One region of the Streptomyces sp. NPDC014907 genome, then DNA from elsewhere that is predicted to be linked to it. Evidence: riboswitches for the same ligand, from Rfam matches in the RefSeq annotation. Region 1 holds a riboswitch; each other region holds the start of a gene.
The links. Region 1 has a riboswitch for cyclic di-AMP ahead of ACZ3IL_RS22820 (C40 family peptidase). Riboswitches for the same ligand answer to the same signal wherever they lie in the genome.
Positions count from the first base shown of each region.

Region 2: another riboswitch for cyclic di-AMP. It lies ahead of ACZ3IL_RS14255 (peptidoglycan DD-metalloendopeptidase family protein); the one in region 1 lies ahead of ACZ3IL_RS22820 (C40 family peptidase).
Region 3: another riboswitch for cyclic di-AMP. It lies ahead of ACZ3IL_RS09285 (M23 family metallopeptidase); the one in region 1 lies ahead of ACZ3IL_RS22820 (C40 family peptidase).
Region 4: another riboswitch for cyclic di-AMP. It lies ahead of ACZ3IL_RS26300 (M23 family metallopeptidase); the one in region 1 lies ahead of ACZ3IL_RS22820 (C40 family peptidase).

Region 1 covers NZ_JBVHEG010000009.1:171,037-174,997, reverse strand. Annotated here, with positions in the region: gene ACZ3IL_RS22830 (8-amino-7-oxononanoate synthase) at 1-1,160, shown strand, start outside; gene ACZ3IL_RS22825 (ATP-binding protein) at 1,351-1,791, shown strand; gene ACZ3IL_RS22820 (C40 family peptidase) at 1,983-2,459, opposite strand; cyclic di-AMP (ydaO/yuaA leader) riboswitch at 2,463-2,593, opposite strand; gene ACZ3IL_RS22815 (hypothetical protein) at 2,986-3,291, opposite strand; gene ACZ3IL_RS22810 (ATP-dependent Clp protease proteolytic subunit) at 3,299-3,922, opposite strand.
Region 2 covers NZ_JBVHEG010000004.1:454,172-458,132, reverse strand. Annotated here, with positions in the region: gene ACZ3IL_RS14260 (tyrosine-protein phosphatase) at 1-780, opposite strand, end outside; cyclic di-AMP (ydaO/yuaA leader) riboswitch at 1,169-1,330, shown strand; gene ACZ3IL_RS14255 (peptidoglycan DD-metalloendopeptidase family protein) at 1,333-2,304, shown strand; gene ACZ3IL_RS14250 (SGNH/GDSL hydrolase family protein) at 2,467-3,279, shown strand; gene ACZ3IL_RS14245 (STM4011 family radical SAM protein) at 3,266-3,961, opposite strand, start outside.
Region 3 covers NZ_JBVHEG010000003.1:19,757-23,717, forward strand. Annotated here, with positions in the region: gene ACZ3IL_RS09280 (PrsW family intramembrane metalloprotease) at 1-1,320, shown strand, start outside; gene ACZ3IL_RS09285 (M23 family metallopeptidase) at 1,391-2,509, opposite strand; cyclic di-AMP (ydaO/yuaA leader) riboswitch at 2,521-2,666, opposite strand; gene ACZ3IL_RS09290 (PP2C family protein-serine/threonine phosphatase) at 2,879-3,961, opposite strand, start outside.
Region 4 covers NZ_JBVHEG010000013.1:98,791-102,751, reverse strand. Annotated here, with positions in the region: gene ACZ3IL_RS26305 (GntR family transcriptional regulator) at 144-827, opposite strand; gene ACZ3IL_RS26300 (M23 family metallopeptidase) at 1,039-1,809, opposite strand; cyclic di-AMP (ydaO/yuaA leader) riboswitch at 1,823-1,988, opposite strand; gene ACZ3IL_RS26295 (M16 family metallopeptidase) at 2,255-3,622, opposite strand; gene ACZ3IL_RS26290 (M16 family metallopeptidase) at 3,649-3,961, opposite strand, start outside.

The DNA.
Region 1 (3,961 bases):
CGCGGGCCGAGGGCCCGCGCCGCACCGCGTTCGACTGGACCGACGCCGAGGCGCGCCACCGGTCCGAGGCGGGTCTCGTCCGTACGCTGCGCCCCCGGGCCGCCGAGTCGGACCTCCTCGACCTGGCGGGCAACGACTACCTCGGTCTCACCCGCAGGCCCGAGGTCACCGGGGCGGCGGCGGACGCGGCCCGGCGCTGGGGCGCCGGCTCCACCGGTTCCCGGCTCGTCACCGGCACCACCCGGCTGCACACCCGTCTGGAGCGCGAACTGGCCGGCTTCTGCGGTTTCGAGGCGGCCCTCGTCTTCTCCTCCGGCTACACCGCCAACCTCGCCGCGCTCACCGCGCTGACCGGCCGGGGCTCCCTGATCGTCTCGGACGCCTCCAACCACGCCTCCCTGGTGGACGGCTGCCGTCTGGCGCGCGCCGAGACCGCCGTCGTCCCGCACGCCGACCCCGAGGCCGTGCGCAAGACCCTGGAGGCGCACCCGGGGCGCCGGGCCCTCGTCGTCAGCGACTCCGTCTTCTCCGTGGACGGCGACAGGGCCCCGCTGCCGGAACTCGCCGCCGCCTGCCGCGCACACGGCGCCGGACTGGTGGTGGACGACGCCCACGGCTTCGGCGTCCTCGGCGACGGCGGCCGGGGCGCCCTCCACGAGGCCGGGCTCGCGGGGGCGGAGGACGTGGTCGCCACCCTGACCCTCTCCAAGTCCCTGGGCAGCCAGGGCGGCGCCGTCCTCGGGCCGGCCCGCGTGATCGAGCACCTGGTGAACGCGGCCCGCACCTTCATCTTCGACACCGGCCTCGCCCCGGCCGCCACGGGCGCCGCGCTCGCGAGCCTGCGGCTGATCGCGGCCGAACCGGGGCTCGCCGGACGGGTCCGCACCGTCGCCACCACCCTGTACGAACTGCTCACCGGAGCCGGTCTGTCCGTGACGCGGCCCGACGCGGCCGTGGTGTCGGTCCGCGCGCCCTCCCCGGAGGCGGCGCTGCGCTGGGCGGCGGACTGCCGGGAGCGGGGGCTGGCGGTCGGCTGCTTCCGGCCCCCGTCCGTGCCCGACGGCGTCTCGCGCCTGCGCCTGACGGCGCGCGCCGACCTGACGGACGCGCAGATCGGGCGCGCGGTGGAGACGGTCCTGCGGACCGCGCCCGCCGTCTGACGCGCCGGGGAAGCGGTCTTTCCGGCCGGGGGGCGCCCAAGGGCGTTCGGGAACGCCAGAGTTCACCGCTTCGGGCGACAGATGCGCCCTTGCCCCGGGGGAACGCCTCCCGGCGCGGCACCATCGGTGGGAATCTGGCGCGAAGCGCAATCCGGGGCACCGGCCCCGGCGGGAAAGGGACAGCGTCGTCATGGCAGACCATCAGGAAGCATCCGTCACGCTGCCGAGCGAACCCGCTTCGGTCTCCACGGCCCGGCGGTACGTCACGGAGGTGCTCGCCGGGTGGGGTCTGGACGGCGCCGCCGACCGGGCGGACGCGGTCCGGCTGATCGTCTCGGAGCTGGCCACCAACGCCGTCGTGCACACCTTCGGGCAGTCTCCCACCTTCACGGTGGCCCTCTGCCTGGAACGGGGGGAGCGGCTCCACATCGGCGTCACGGACAGCCATCCGCGCCTGCCCCGGCGCCTTCCGGCGGCGGTCCAGCAGGACAACGGCCGGGGCCTGGTCATCATCCGCTCCCTGGCCGCGGAGGCCGGGGGGCGTCTCTCCGTGACCCCCACCGCGGCGGGCGGCAAGACGGTCCGGATCACCCTGCCGTGGACGGCGGCCGCCCCCGTGGCGAGCCGGTGACGGGCGCTCCGCGCGGCGGGGGCGGGCGGGGCCGGTACGGCGGGGGCGGGCGGGGCCCGTACGGCGGGGCGGGCGAACCCCGTACGGAGCGGGACGGCGGAGGCGGGGACGGAGGGGCGGAGCGGGCGGAGGACGGCGGCGCCACCGTTCCTCCGGCCCGTCCTCCGCGCCCGCTCAGCGCCCGGGCGGGGTCACCGGACGCGTCCGTAGAAGACCTTCGACGACCAGATCTTGTCGAGCTTCACCCAGGAACCGGTCTTGGGGGAGTGCCAGATCCGGCCGTTCCCGGCGTAGATGCCCACGTGGTAGACCCGGCCGCCGGAGTGGAAGAAGACCAGGTCGCCCTTCTGCCGGCCGGCGGCGGAGACGTGCCGGGTCTTGTTGTACTGCTGCTGCGCGGTGCGGGGCAGCGACTTGCCCGCCTGCTTGTACGCGTAGAGCGTCAGGCCGGAGCAGTCGAACCGGGAGGGTCCCGCGGCTCCGTACCGGTAGGGGGCCCCCTTCTTGGAGGCGGCGACGTTCAGCGCCTTGCTCGCGTGCGAGGTCGTGGCCTGCGCCTCCGGCGCCGTGCCCGGTGCGAGCAGTGTGCCGCCGACGGCGGCGAGGGTGAGAGCCGAGACGGCTCCGGCCCGGGACAGCAGGGACGGGACGTGCATCTGCGCAGTCATGCGCAACCCTTCGTCAGCCGCCTGTGAAGGATGACCTGTCGGGTTCGGGCAGGCGAAGATGCCCGGCCGCGGTAGCGGCTTCACCCCGAGGGCCGGTCCCGCCGCGGAAACGGCGTGTACGGCCCGTACTGCTCGGGTCCTCCACTCCTGCCGGTCCAATCCTGTCGACCAGACGTCCGGGACGGCGGCAGGACTCGGCGTCCGCCCGGACCGCCCCGCCTCGGATGGCGGGGGCTTGTCGTCGGCAGGGATCTTGCCCCACTTCATGGTCGAAATCCGAGTGGAAGCGACTATTTGTGAGGCTCCTCACGACTGAACCATTCGGGTGGACAGGATGCTTTCGTGATCGTCGGAGGTTTGGGCGGCGACCCTCGCACCAGGCAACGGAACGTCCGATTCCGCCAGATGTGTACCGTCGGCGCGCAACTCGCCCCCTCCGCGCACCGGCTCACCGGCTCCACCGAACGGAGGAGCGTTTCCGCGCCCGGTGTCGGCCGTCCGGCCCTCGACACGACATGCCGGAATGTCAACGCGGCCGCGTCCGGGGAAGCGTGACCCGGGCGGTCCTGCGTTCCCCGTCCAGGGCGCGGAGGGCGCGCGCCAGGGTCTCCGCGTGGACCTCGCTCTCGCCCCGCGCGTGCATGAGCGCCAGCGCCTCGCGCAGCGCCTCGGCCCGCCCCACCAGGGCCTGAGCCGCCCTCAGGGCCCCGTAGGTGTGCGCGTTCCGGGAGGGGTTGATCCGCCCCAGGAGGTCGGCGGCCGCGAGGTACGCGTCGACCAGCTCGCCCTCGGCCCGCGTCAGGGCCGGCAGCGGCGGCGGTTCGGGAACCACGGTCCGCTCACCGCGCCGTGCCGCCGGCGGAGGCGCGCCGGCTCATGATCACATGGTCCACCAGCCCGTACCCGATCGCCGCCGGGGCGTCCAGGACCGTGAGGCGTTCGAGGTCGGCGTCGATCCGCTCCCTGCTCCGTCCGGTGTGCTCGACGAGCAACCCGGCCACGAGGGCGCGTTGGCGGAGCAGTTCGCGGGCCTGGACGTCGAGGTCGCTCGGCTGTCCCCGCAGGGGCTCGTCCAGGGCGGGCTGCCGCAGCGTGACCCGGGCGCCAGGGAGCATCGCGCGCTTGCCCGCCGTGCCGGCGGCGAGCAGCACGGCGGCGGTGGAGGCGGCCTGGCCCAGGCAGGTGGTCGCCACGTCGCAGGCGAGCATCCGGATCGTGTCGTGGATCGCGGTCATGGCGCTGACGGAGCCGCCGGGCGAGTTGATGTAGAGGGCGATGTCCTGGTCGGGCGCCGCGTACTCCAGGTACAGGAGCTGGGAGATCACGTCGTTGGACGAGATCTCGTCCACCCGGGTGCCGAGGAAGACGATCCGGGACTCCAGCAGCTTCGTGTACGGATCGAGGGTCCGGGTCCCGGAGGCGGTCCGCTCCGTGAACTCCGGCAGGACATGACGAGCGTCCATGGCATGTGCCTCCATCGGTAAAAAATGTACAGGACGTAC
Region 2 (3,961 bases), on a different contig from region 1:
CTCCGGAGCCAGGCCCAGCCCCTCGGCGAGATAGGCGTCCACCGAGCCCCAGGTCGTGTCGATCGTCTCGAAGGCGGCCCGCAGGTACTCCGCGCGCGCGTCGAAGAGCGGGCTCAGCAACTCCATCACCTCGGGCCCCATGGCGTCCGGAGCGGTGGAGCCGCGGCGCACCTTGTAGCGGCGGTGCGGCTCGTTCGACTTCACGTAGTCGGCCTCGATCGCCTCGCGGTCGACCCCGACGGCGAGCAGGGTGATCGCGACGGCGAGCCCGGCGCGGTCCTTCCCCGCCGCGCAGTGCATCAGCGCCGGCACGCTCTCCTCCGCCATGGAGTGCAGGATGCGGCTGTGTTCCGTGGTTCGCTCGACCACCATCCTCCGGTACGAATCGGACATCCGGGCGGCCGCCCTGCCGTCGCCCAGGGCCTCCCGCAGCTGTGCGATCCCGCCGTCGCGCACCAGCTTCCAGAACTCCTTGCCGTCGGCCGGGTCGTTGAGCGGTATGTTCACGTTGCGCACGCCCGGCAGCTCGACGTCCGCGCCCTCGATCCGCCGGTCGGCCTCGTTGCGGAAGTCGAAGACGGTGTGCAGGCCGAGCGAGGCGAGGAAGGCGGCGTCGGCCTCGGTCGCGTGGGCCAGGTGGCCGCTGCGGAAGAGGCGGCCGGGGCGGACGGCACGCCCGTCCGCCGTCGGCAGGCCGCCCACGTCCCGGAAGTTGCGGACCCCCGCAAGCTCGGGCTCGACGGCTTCGGCGGGCGGGACCTGCGGCAACTGCTGCGTCACGGATGCTCCTGGGGGTCGGCGTTCGGGTGTCCGGCGCGGGACGGGTTCCTGGGGCAATCATCCGGGCGGGAGGCGCGTGGCGCACCCCCTCGGACGGTAATGGGGGAACTGTCCGAATTGAGGCCTTGGGTATAACAAGCCCTGGTTGAGGGGGAGATGGAAGGCGGCGCGTGAGCAGCGTCATAGAAGTGACGGATCGTGGCCGGGGGACCGGCGTGATTTCCGTACGCCAAAGGGAAATCGAAGGACCGTCATCCACGGAGGGTGACCGTGATCCCGCCGTAATGATCTAGCGGGGAATCCCGGGCCGGAGCAGTGGCTTGTTCGCGCCGACCCCGCTCGTCTAGCGTCACCGTCAATCCGGTCGGACCGCCGAATCCTGCCACCGTCCGGAATTCCACCCATCCCATGCGTGGCAGGAGCGGGGGACCCAGGAAGTACGCCGGTCCCGTGACACAGGACGGCTCGGGGTGAAGCCGCGTGAGAACGCGGCCGGACATCTCCAGTCCGAACCCGACAGCTCACCTCGCAGGCGCCGGAGAGGAACGATCCATGCCCGCGAAGGGTAAGCACCGCCGCCCGAAGAACAACCTCCTCACCCGCGGATTCGCCGCCGCCGGCACGGGAGGCGCCGTCGTCGCCCTCCCGCTCCTCGGAGCCACGGGCGCCCACGCCGCCGAGCAGGCCGCCCCGGCCGCCGCCCCCGCGCCGGCCGTCGTGGCCGCCTCCCAGGTGCAGGCCGTCCCGGTGAAGGCCACCCCCGCCGAGGCCGCCCCGGCCGCCGCGAGGAACACGCCGGTGACGTACTCCGTCGTCCGCGGCGACCACCTGTCGAAGATCGCCGCCGACCACCACGTCACGGGCGGCTGGCAGAAGCTGTACGAGGACAACCGCCGGACCATCGGCGCGGACCCCTCCCTCATCATGCCCGGCATGAAGCTCACCGTCGGCGCCCGGGGCTCCGCCCCCGCCGGCCCGAAGAGCGCCCCGGTCACGCGGAGTTCCGGGAAGGGCGACGACACCCCGCGCGCCTCCCGCGAGACCCGCCGCGCCGCCGCCCCGGCCGCCACCACCACGGACGCCCCCGGCGGCTCCACCGGCTCCCCGACCGGTTCCTCCACCGGCTGGGTCGCCCCCGTCACCGGCGGCTTCTCCACCCCGTACCGCGCCTCCGGCTCCATGTGGTCCTCCGGCTACCACACCGGTGTCGACTTCATCGCCTCCTCCGGCACCACCGTCCGCGCCGTCGGCGCCGGCACGGTCGTCTCCGCCGGCTGGAGCGGCTCCTACGGCAACGAGGTCGTCATCAAGCACGCCGACGGCAACTACTCGCAGTACGCCCACCTCTCCTCCCTCGCGGTCTCGGCCGGCCAGTCCGTCACCGGCGGCCAGCAGATCGGCCTCTCCGGCTCCACCGGCAACTCCACCGGCCCGCACCTGCACTTCGAGATCCGCACCTCGCCGAGCTACGGCTCGGACGTCGACCCGCTGGCATACCTGCGCGGACACGGCGTCTCCGTCTGACGAAAACGGCGAGAACCCCCTTTTCCGGCGGCCCGGCGCGAAAGCACCGGGCCGCCGTCGTATTCCGACGTGGCGGAATCTTTACCGGTGGCATATATCACCCGCCGTCAACCCCTCCTTACGGTCGCGTAGGTCACACGGAAGAAGGAATGATGTGCGTTCGTGGCAGACGATTCGAGATCAAGAGACATGAACGCATTCGGGTCGTACACGGCGATCGGTGACAGCTTCACCGAAGGCGTCGGAGACCCGGGCCCCGACGGGACGTACGTCGGCTGGGCGGACCGCTTCGCGGTCCTGCTCGCCGACCGGCTGCCGGAGCACGACTCCTTCCGCTACGCCAACCTGGCCGTACGGGGCCGGCTCCTCGACCAGATCGTGGCGGAACAGGTCCCCCGGGCGAAGGAACTCGCCCCCGACCTGGTGACCTTCTGCGCCGGCGGCAACGACATCATCCGTCCCGGCTCCGACCCGGACGACGTGGCCGAGCGCTTCGAGCGCGCCGTCGCCGACCTGACCTCCGCCGTCGGGACCGTCATGGTGACCACCGGCTTCGACACCCGCGACGTCCCCCTGCTCCGGCACCTGCGCGGCAAGATCGCCACCTACACCGCGCACGTCCGCGCCATCGCGGACCGCTACGACTGCCCGGTCCTCGACCTGTGGTCCCTGAAGTCCGTCCAGGACCGGCGGGCCTGGGACGGCGACCGCCTGCACCTCTCGCCCGAGGGACACACCCGGGTCGCCCTGCGCGCCGCCCAGGTCCTCGGCATCCCGGTGCCCGCCGACCCCGACCAGGCGTGGCCGCCGGTCCCGCCGCGCGGCACGCTCGAGGTGCGCCGCGACGACATCCAGTGGGCGAGGGAGCACCTCGTGCCCTGGATCGGGCGCCGGCTGCGCGGCGAGAGCTCCGGGGACCGCGTCGCGGCCAAGCGCCCCGACCTGATGCCCCTCGGGGACCTCATCGCCCTGTAGCGGGCGGCACGGCGGGAATCCGTTCCAGGACCCCGCCGGCGAACACGTCGTACAGCGGCAGCGTCTCCAGGTGGACGTAGCCGATGTGGCAGTCGCAGACGGCGAGGGGGCAGGGGCGGGGACGCAGGGCGGCGCGGTACGAGCCGTCGTACAGGTTGCCCAGCTCGGCCCTGACGAAGTGGCAGCGCCGCACCGTCCCCCCGCCGTCCACCGAGATCACCGACTCTCCGGTGCGGCACGGCAGCCCCGCCGAGCGGTGCGGATGCCGGCTGTACGGGAAGAGCGGGTCGAGCTCCGTCCACCGCGCGGCCTCCGCGTCGGAGTACGTGTGCCCCTCGGCCGCGTTCACCCACAGGTACACGTGCGGCGGCAGCGCGTCCCGCAGCCGCCGCGCGTCCTCCAGGTGCGCGGGAAGACCGACCACGCCGACGCTGAACCGCACGCCCCGCTCCGCCAGGTCGCGGCACTTGGCGAGGAAGCGCCTGGGCGCCGTCTGCCCGGGGTGGTACGTGCACCAGAGCGCCACGCTCTCCCGGTCCGCCTCCGCCAGCCAGTCGGTCCGGCAGCTCAGATTGGTCTGGATCGCCACCCGTTCGACGTGCGGCAGCCGGGACAGCTCGACGAGGGCCCGCCGGTACCAGGAGCGCACCAGGCCCTCGCCCCACGGCGTGAACAGGACGCG
Region 3 (3,961 bases), on a different contig from region 1:
ACCGGCGCCGCGTCCGGAACCGAGGCCTCGCCCGTCCCCCGCCGGGACGCCGGGGACCCGGCCTTCCCCGCCGCCGACCGTTCCCCGTGGCGCTACCGGCCCCACCGGGCCTTCTGGCGCAGCCGGGTGGTCCGGGCGGTCGCCCTGGTCACCGTCCTCCTGGTCTGCGCCCTGGCCATCCTGGCGCTGGTCCGCGAGCAGACGGGCACGCAGGGGTTCCTCGTCGGCCTGGCCCTGGCCGTGCTTCCCGTACCGCTGCTGACGGCGGCGTTCCGCTGGCTCGACCGGGTCGAGCCCCTCCCCTGGAAGAGCCTGCTCTTCACGTTCGCCTGGGGCGCCTTCGCCGCCGCGCTCGCCGCGATCCTGGCGAACACCTTCGCGGTCCGCTGGATCGCCGCGACCACCGCCGACCCGGACTCGGCGGACACCCTCGGCGCCACGGTCGTCGCCCCCGTGGTGGAGGAGAGCGCGAAGGCCGCCGCGATCCTGCTGCTCTTCCTCTTCCGCCGGCGGAACTTCAACGGCCTCGTCGACGGCGTGGTCGTCGCCGGCTTCACCGCGACCGGCTTCGCCTTCACCGAGAACATCCTCTACCTCGGCAACGCCTTCGGCGAGGACCAGGAGATCGGCGCCCCCGGCATCGGCGCGGTGACCGTCGGGACCTTCTTCGTACGGGCCGTGATGTCGCCGTTCGCGCATCCGCTGTTCACCGTGTTCACCGGTCTCGGATTCGGTCTCGCCGCGCTCGCCCCGCGCGGCCGGCGGCTCCGCCGCGTCCTGCTGCCCCTGGCCGGACTGCTGCTCGCCATGGGCATGCACGCCGCCTGGAACGGCTCCGTCACCTTCGGGGGCGCCCTGGCCTTCTACGCGGTCTACGGGGCGCTCATGATGCCCGCCTTCGGGCTGCTGACCTGGCTCGCGGTGTGGAGCCGGCAGCGGGAGCTGCGGACGATAGCCGGGGAGCTCCCGGCGTACGCGGCGGCCGGCTGGCTCTCCCCCGCCGAACCGCTCGCCCTCTCCTCGATGCGGGCCCGCCGGACCGCCCGCACGGTCGCCGCCCGGACGTACGGCAAGCGGGCCGCCCGGGCCGTCGGCGAGTACGAGTCCTTCGCGACGACCCTCGCGTTCCTGCGCGACCGGGCCCGGCGCGGCACGGCCGGTCCCGACTTCGCGGCCCGCGAACGGGAACTGCTGCACCACCTGTGGCAGCGCCGCGCGGTCGCCTCGCCCGCGCTGACGTACGCGGCCCGGGCGACGGGACGGGTGTGGACGCCGCCGCAGTACCTGGACTACGGCGACTACAACCCGTACCGCGGATAGACCGCCGGCGCCCCCGCGAGGGGTCCCGGCCGGGGCGGGCCCGGGACCTCGGGCCACGGGCGCCGGGTCCTCAGACCGTGAGGCCCTTCGAGCGCAGCCACGCGCCCGGGTCGACGCCGCCGCCCCCGCCGGGGTGCACCTCCAGGTGGAGGTGGGCGCCGGAGACGTTGCCGGTGGCGCCGACGCGGCCGATGGTCTCGCCGGTGGACACGGTCTGGCCCGTGCCGACCGTCATGGACGACAGGTGGCAGTACCAGACCTCGGTGCCGTCCTCCAGCTCCAGGACGATCCGGTAGCCGTAGGAACCGGACCAGGCCGCCGACTTCACGGTGGCGCCGTGGACCGCCTTGAGCGGGGTGCCGGTGGGCGCCGCGAAGTCGAGGCCCGTGTGGTACCCGGAGGACCACATCGAACCGGACTGCATGTAGGTCGCGGTGACGGAGTACGAGGAGAGGGGGAGCGAGTAGCTCGCGGCGAGCCGGGCGAGGCGCTCGGCCTCGGCCTTCGCCTCGGCCGCGGCCTCCGCCTTCGCCCTGGCCTCCGCCTCGGCCTTCGCCTCCGCCTCGGCGGCCGCCTTCGCCGCCGCGTCCGCCTTGGCCTTCGCCTCCGCCGCGGCCTTCTCCGCCGCCGCCTTCTCCGCCGCGATCCTCTCGGCGGCGTCGGCGGAGGCCTGCTGCTGCTCGGCCTGCTGGAGGATGCGGGCGCGCAGCGCCTCGCCCGCGTCGGCGGTGCTCGGGGCCCCGGTCTTCAGGGCGGCCCGCGTGACCTGTCCGGTCCGCTCGCCGGTCCCGGTGGTGTAGGCGGTGGAGGTCAGCGGGTTCGGGTTGACGCGGTCCTCGGCGACCGTCTCCCGCTCCTCCTCGGGCAGGAGGGAGCCGACGCCGGGCAGGTCGTGGGCGTCCGGCAGGTCGAGGTCCGGGAGGTCCGGGAGCGAGATGGCCACCGGCGGCTTGTCCTGCGCGGTGGCGAGGCCGCCCGCGCCGACGGCCGCGATGACGCCGACGCCGAGGACGGTGGAGGAACGGGCGAAGTTGGAGCGCTGCTTGACGACCCGGTGCCGGCCGCCGGAGCGGTTCCGGTCACGCAGGGAATCCTCGGTGGGGTTCCACTCGGTGTCGGGGGCGGAGGGGGCCGCACCACCACCGAAGGCATCGAAGGGGGCTTCGGGGGCAGGGGGGTTGGACGCCACGGAGGCGCACTCCTTTCCTTCCTTCTCGCCTACCGGGTTAGCTGACGGGTTCGGAGCAGGAAGGTCTCCTACGGGCACGCCGCACGGGCGCGGCGGGCTCGATTCACCCCAAATGGTGGTTCCCCGGTTCCCTTTCGGGATTCGGCGCACGCGCGCGGCGCCGTCTCTTGCGACGGCTGGGACGACCGCGCTGCGTTATCGAACGTTAATAGACAGGAGGCCCCGTTTCCAAGCCGCTCTCCTTGATCATTCATTGAATTGGCAGGAAGTGTCCCGACTTGACCTCCCTTCAGCAGGGCGCGACGGAGGATCTCCAAACCCCCTGCGATCTGACGTTTTGTCAATCGTTATCCCAGTGACACCTCTCGACTACGGGTGGTGACCTCCTCCGCCCGGATGCACCACCGGCATCGTCCGGCGCCGTTCCGGCTGTCCCTCCCCGGGTCGGCTCAGCGCGAGCAGCGCCATGTCGTCCGTCGCCCCGCCGCCCGTGTGGCGGCGCACGTCGCCCACGAGCGCGTCGAGCAGTTCCTCGGGCCCGGGGAAGATCCGTCCGGCCAGCCGCGCCACCGGGTCGTAGAAGACGCCGGCCCCGTCCCGCGCCTCCGAGAGGCCGTCGGTGTAGAAGAGCAGCGTCGTGCCCGGCGGGTACGCGCGCGCCTCGGCCCGGTCCGGCCACGACGCCAGGTCCCCCATGCCGAGCGGCAGCGCCGGCCGGCTCGGGTCCACCGGTTCGACCCGTCCGTCCCCGTGCAGCACCAGCGGGGGCGGGTGCCCCCGGTTGACGACCCGCACGAACCCGTCGAAGGTGCCGCTGCCGCCGGCGCGCGGGATCTCGGCCAGGACGGCCGTGGTGAACCCCTCGACGGCGTCCAGGCCCTCCCGCCGGGTGCCCTCCCGGGTCAGCGCCCGTTCGAGCCGCTGCGCCACGCCCTCCAGGGTCCGTTCCTGCTCGGCCGCCTCCCGGAAGGCCCCGATGACGACGGCGACGGCCTCGACCGCCTCCATCCCCTTGCCCCGCACGTCCCCGACCACGAGTCGCACCCCGTAGGGGGTGTCCTGTACGGCGAAGAGGTCGCCGCCGACGAACGCGTCCGCCTGCGCCGCCTCGTAGCGGGCGGCGCACACGAGTCCGCCGATCCGTTCGGGGGGCGTCGGCAGCACCGCCTTCTGCGCGTTCTCCGCGATGACCCGGGCCGACGCGAGCCGTTTGCTGCTGCGGCGCACCACGCGGTTGATGAAGAGGGCGAGCCCGGAGACCGTGAACACGGTCAGGGTCTCGGCGACGGCCGGGGCGCGGGTCACGTCGTCGTTGCCGAGGTAGAGCCCGACCGAGGCGAGAACGGCGGCGATCCCGGTGAGCAGGGTCATGAGCAGGGAGAAGAAGGGCGCGGCGACCAGCGGGGCGGCGGCGAGCATCGGGGAGGCGGTGTACGGGGCGGGGGTCGTCAG
Region 4 (3,961 bases), on a different contig from region 1:
TCTTTTCGCATCCTGAAATGCCGTGACCGCCGCAATCGCGGGGCACGGCATTTCTCCTTTCCCGTCCCCCTTTTTTCGGGCAGCACGAAAAGCGTCCGCCGAATTCCGCCCCCTTGCCCACGGTCTTGTATACGGTGGACGTGTTAATTCCGGGCGCTCGTCGTGTTGACGGCATGTTGCGGAACCCTCACACGGCCCCGCTCCGCCCCCTTGAGCCGGTGCAGCGGCAGCGAGCGCTCCGTGTGCAGCGCGGTCAGCACCCTCGCCCGCTCCGCGTCACCGCGCGCCACGGCGTCCACGATCGCGCCGTGCTCGGCCCAGGCGTCCACCGGCCGTCCGGGCTGCTCGATCGCGTACACCCAGGCGATCTTGTACCGCAACTGGGTGAGCAGCGCCGTCAGGGCCGGGCTGCCGCAGGCCTGCGCGAGCGTCTCGTGGAACCAGCCGCCGAGCGGGCGCAGATCCTCGCCCGGGCTCCGCTCGGCCCGTTCCTGACCCAGCCTGACCAGACCGCGCAGCACCTTGAGATGGGCCTCGGTGCGCCGCTGCGCGGCCCGCGCCGCCCCCAGCGGTTCGAGCAGCGCCCGCATGTCGAGCAGGTCGGCCGCCTCCCGCTCGGTGGGTTCGGCCACGTGTGCCCCCGCGTGGCGCCGGGTGAGGACGAAGCCCTCCGACTCCAGGGTGCGCAGCGCCTCGCGGACCGGGACGCGGGAGACCCCGTACCGGCGGGCGAGCTGCTCCTCGGTCAGCCGGCTCCCCCGCGCGAAGACGCCGGAGACGATGTCGTCCCGGATCGCCGTGCACACCGAATGCGCGGGAATACGCATGTCCGACCTCCGCCTCGTTCCGCGCGAGCCCATTCGGGCGGCGCCCGTTTCGCGCCCGGTCCACGACTCTATTGCAGCCCGCCGGAATTTCCGATGCCCCACCGGATTTCATGGGCTTCTTTTGGCCGAAGAAAAGCCCCGGCTCAGTGCGAGCCGGGGCTTTCTCGACGCGGGTGCCCCCCGGGTCCGGGGGCACGCGGAGGAGGCGGTGTCAGACGGCGACGCCGCGGGCGCGGAGGTAGGCGACCGGGTCGATGTCGGAGCCGTACTCGGGGCTCGTGCGCGCCTCGAAGTGGAGGTGCGGGCCGGTCGAGTTGCCGGACGAGCCCGAGACGCCGATCTGCTGTCCCGGCTCGACGGTCTGGCCGACGTACACCCCGATGGAGGAGAGGTGACCGTACTGGGTGTACGTGCCGTCGTTCATCCGGATGACGATGTTGTTGCCGTACGCGCCGCCCCAGCCGGTCTCGACGACGGTGCCGGAGCCGACGGAGACGACACGGCTGCCGTAGGCGGCGTGGAAGTCGACGCCGGAGTGGCTGCCGGAGGACCAGAGCGAACCGCCGGTCTTGTACCCGGTGGAGACGTACGAACCGGCGACGGGGAGCTGGAAGGAGTTCAGGCGGCGGCGCTCGGCCTCGCGGGCGGCGCGCTCCTTCGCCTCGCGGATCTCCTTCGCGCGGGCCTCGGCCTTGCGCTTCGCCTCGGCCCGGAGCTTCGCCTCGGCCGCGGCCTCGAAGGCCTGCCGGTCCTGGGCGGCGGCCTGGGCGTTGACGCGGTCGACGAGGGAGTCCTCGGTGATCACCTCGACGAGGCCGGTGTCCTCGGGCGAGCGGTGGTCCGTGTCGGCGGCGAGCGCCGGGGAGGCGAGGGTTCCGATGACGCCGGTGGTGGCCAGTGTCGCTGCGCCGGCGATGCCCGCGCCGCGGCGCGTCATCCGGCTCGGTCCACGATGCTTCCCGGTGGCACGGGTGAACGCCATGAAGACGCTGTTTCCTTTCCCTCCTTCTCGCCTACCGGGTTAGCTGACGGGTTCGGAGCAGGAAGGTCTCCTACGGGCCCCTCCGTACGGGACGAAGGCGTCCGATTCACCCCAGGGACTGCGTGCGGGTCCCCGGCTCCCCGGGCTCGCGCCTGACGGGGACTCGGCGATGGCTGTCCGGTGCCGCGGGTGCGGCGGGTACGACTGGCGAACAGCCGGATCGACGGTATGCGGGCCGCCAGTCGATCACCAACCGAACATGACCTTTTGTAAGACATGCCACAGGGCAGAAGATCACTCTTGCCGCCAATACGGACAATTCCCTTGCGGGTGGTCCCTCACGGCGCGCTTCTCCCCCGGAGGAACAGCGCCCTTGACGGGCCGTCGGGCCGGGACCCCGTGCGCGGGGCCGGCGGCGGTGGGCCGCCGGCCCCGCGAGGAGCGGTCAGCCGCCGACGACGGTGACCTCACCGATGCCGAGCGCGCGCACCGGCTCCGCGATCTGCGCCGCGTCGCCCACCAGGACGGTGACGAGCCGGTCCACCGGGAAGGCGCTGACGACGGCGGCGGTCGCCTCGACGGTGCCGGTCTCGGCCAGGCGCGCGTACAACCGCGCCTGGAAGTCGTCCGGCAGGTGCTGCTCCACCTGGTCGGCGAGCGTTCCGGCGACGGAGGCGGCCGTCTCGTACTTGAGCGGCGCCACCCCCACCAGGTTCTGCACGGCCGTCTCCCGTTCGGCGTCCGTGAGGCCCTCGGCGGCCAGGGTGCGCAGCACCTTCCACAGGTCGTCCAGGGCCGGGCCCGTGTGGGGGGTGTCGACGGAGCCGCTGATGGCGAGCATCGCGGCGCCGTTCCCCTCGGCGTCGGAGCGGAGCACCTGCCCGAAGGCCCGCACGCCGTACGTGTAGCCCTTCTCCTCGCGCAGCACCCGGTCCAGACGCGAGGTCAGGGTCCCGCCCAGGCAGTACGTGCCGAGGATCTGGGCCGGCCAGACGCTGGCGTGCCGGTCGGGGCCGATCCGGCCGATGAGCAGCTGGGTCTGGACGGCGCCGGGACGGTCCACGATGACGACCCTTCCGGTGTCGTCGGCGGTGATCGGCGGCATCGGGAGCGGCTCGCCCGGATCGCCGGTCCAGGCGCCCAGCGTCTCCGCCAGGACCTTCTCCAGGTCCACCCCGGTCAGGTCGCCCACGACCACGGCGGTCGCCGTGGCGGGCCGCACGTGCCTCTCGTAGAAGGCGCGGACCGCGGCGGCGTCGATCGCCGCGACGGTCTCCTCGGTGCCCTGGCGCGGCCGGGACATCCGGGACTCGGCCGGGAACAGCTCCTTGGAGAGCTGCTTGGCGGCCCGCCGGGCCGGACTGGCCGTCTCGTGCGGGATCTCGTCGAGACGGTTGCGCACCAGGCGCTCGACCTCGGTCTCCAGGAACGCCGGGGCGATCAGGGCCTCGGCGAGCAGACCGAGCGCCTTGGGCAGCCGGGAGACCGGGACCTCCAGGGAGACCCGTACACCGGGGTGGTCGGCGTGCGCGTCGAGCGTGGCGCCGCAGCGCTCCAGCTCGGCCGCGAACTCCTCGGCGGTGTGCTTGTCCGTGCCCTCGGACAGCGCGCGGGCCATGATGGTCGCGACGCCGTCGAGACCGGCCGGCTCGGCGTCCAGCGGGGCCGGCAGGAACAGTTCCACGGCCACGACCTGCTGGCCGGGGCGGTGGCTGGTGAGCACGGTCAGGCCGTTCTCCAGGGCGCCGCGGTCCGGGGCCGGGAAGGCCCAGGGCCGGGCGGTGCCCGGCGCCGGCCGCGGGTGGAACTCCATGCTCGTCAAAGACACGGCAGCGTCGGTCACTGGTCCGCCCCCTCTTCCTCGTCGCTGTCGCTCTGTTCGTCGGCCACCGGCTCGTAGACGAGCACCGCGCGGTTGTCGGGACGCAGCCGGGCCGCGGCGGCCTCCCGCACCTCCTCGGCGGTGATGTCGAGGATGCGGTCGACGGCGGTGAGGGCGAGCTGCGGGTCGCCGAACAGCACGGCGAACCGGCACAGTTCGTCGGCGCGGCCCGCGACGGTGCCGAGCCGGTCCAGCCACTCGCGCTCCAACTGGGCCTGCGCGCGCTCCATCTCCTCGGGCGTGGGCCCCTCGGCGGCGAACCGGGCCAGC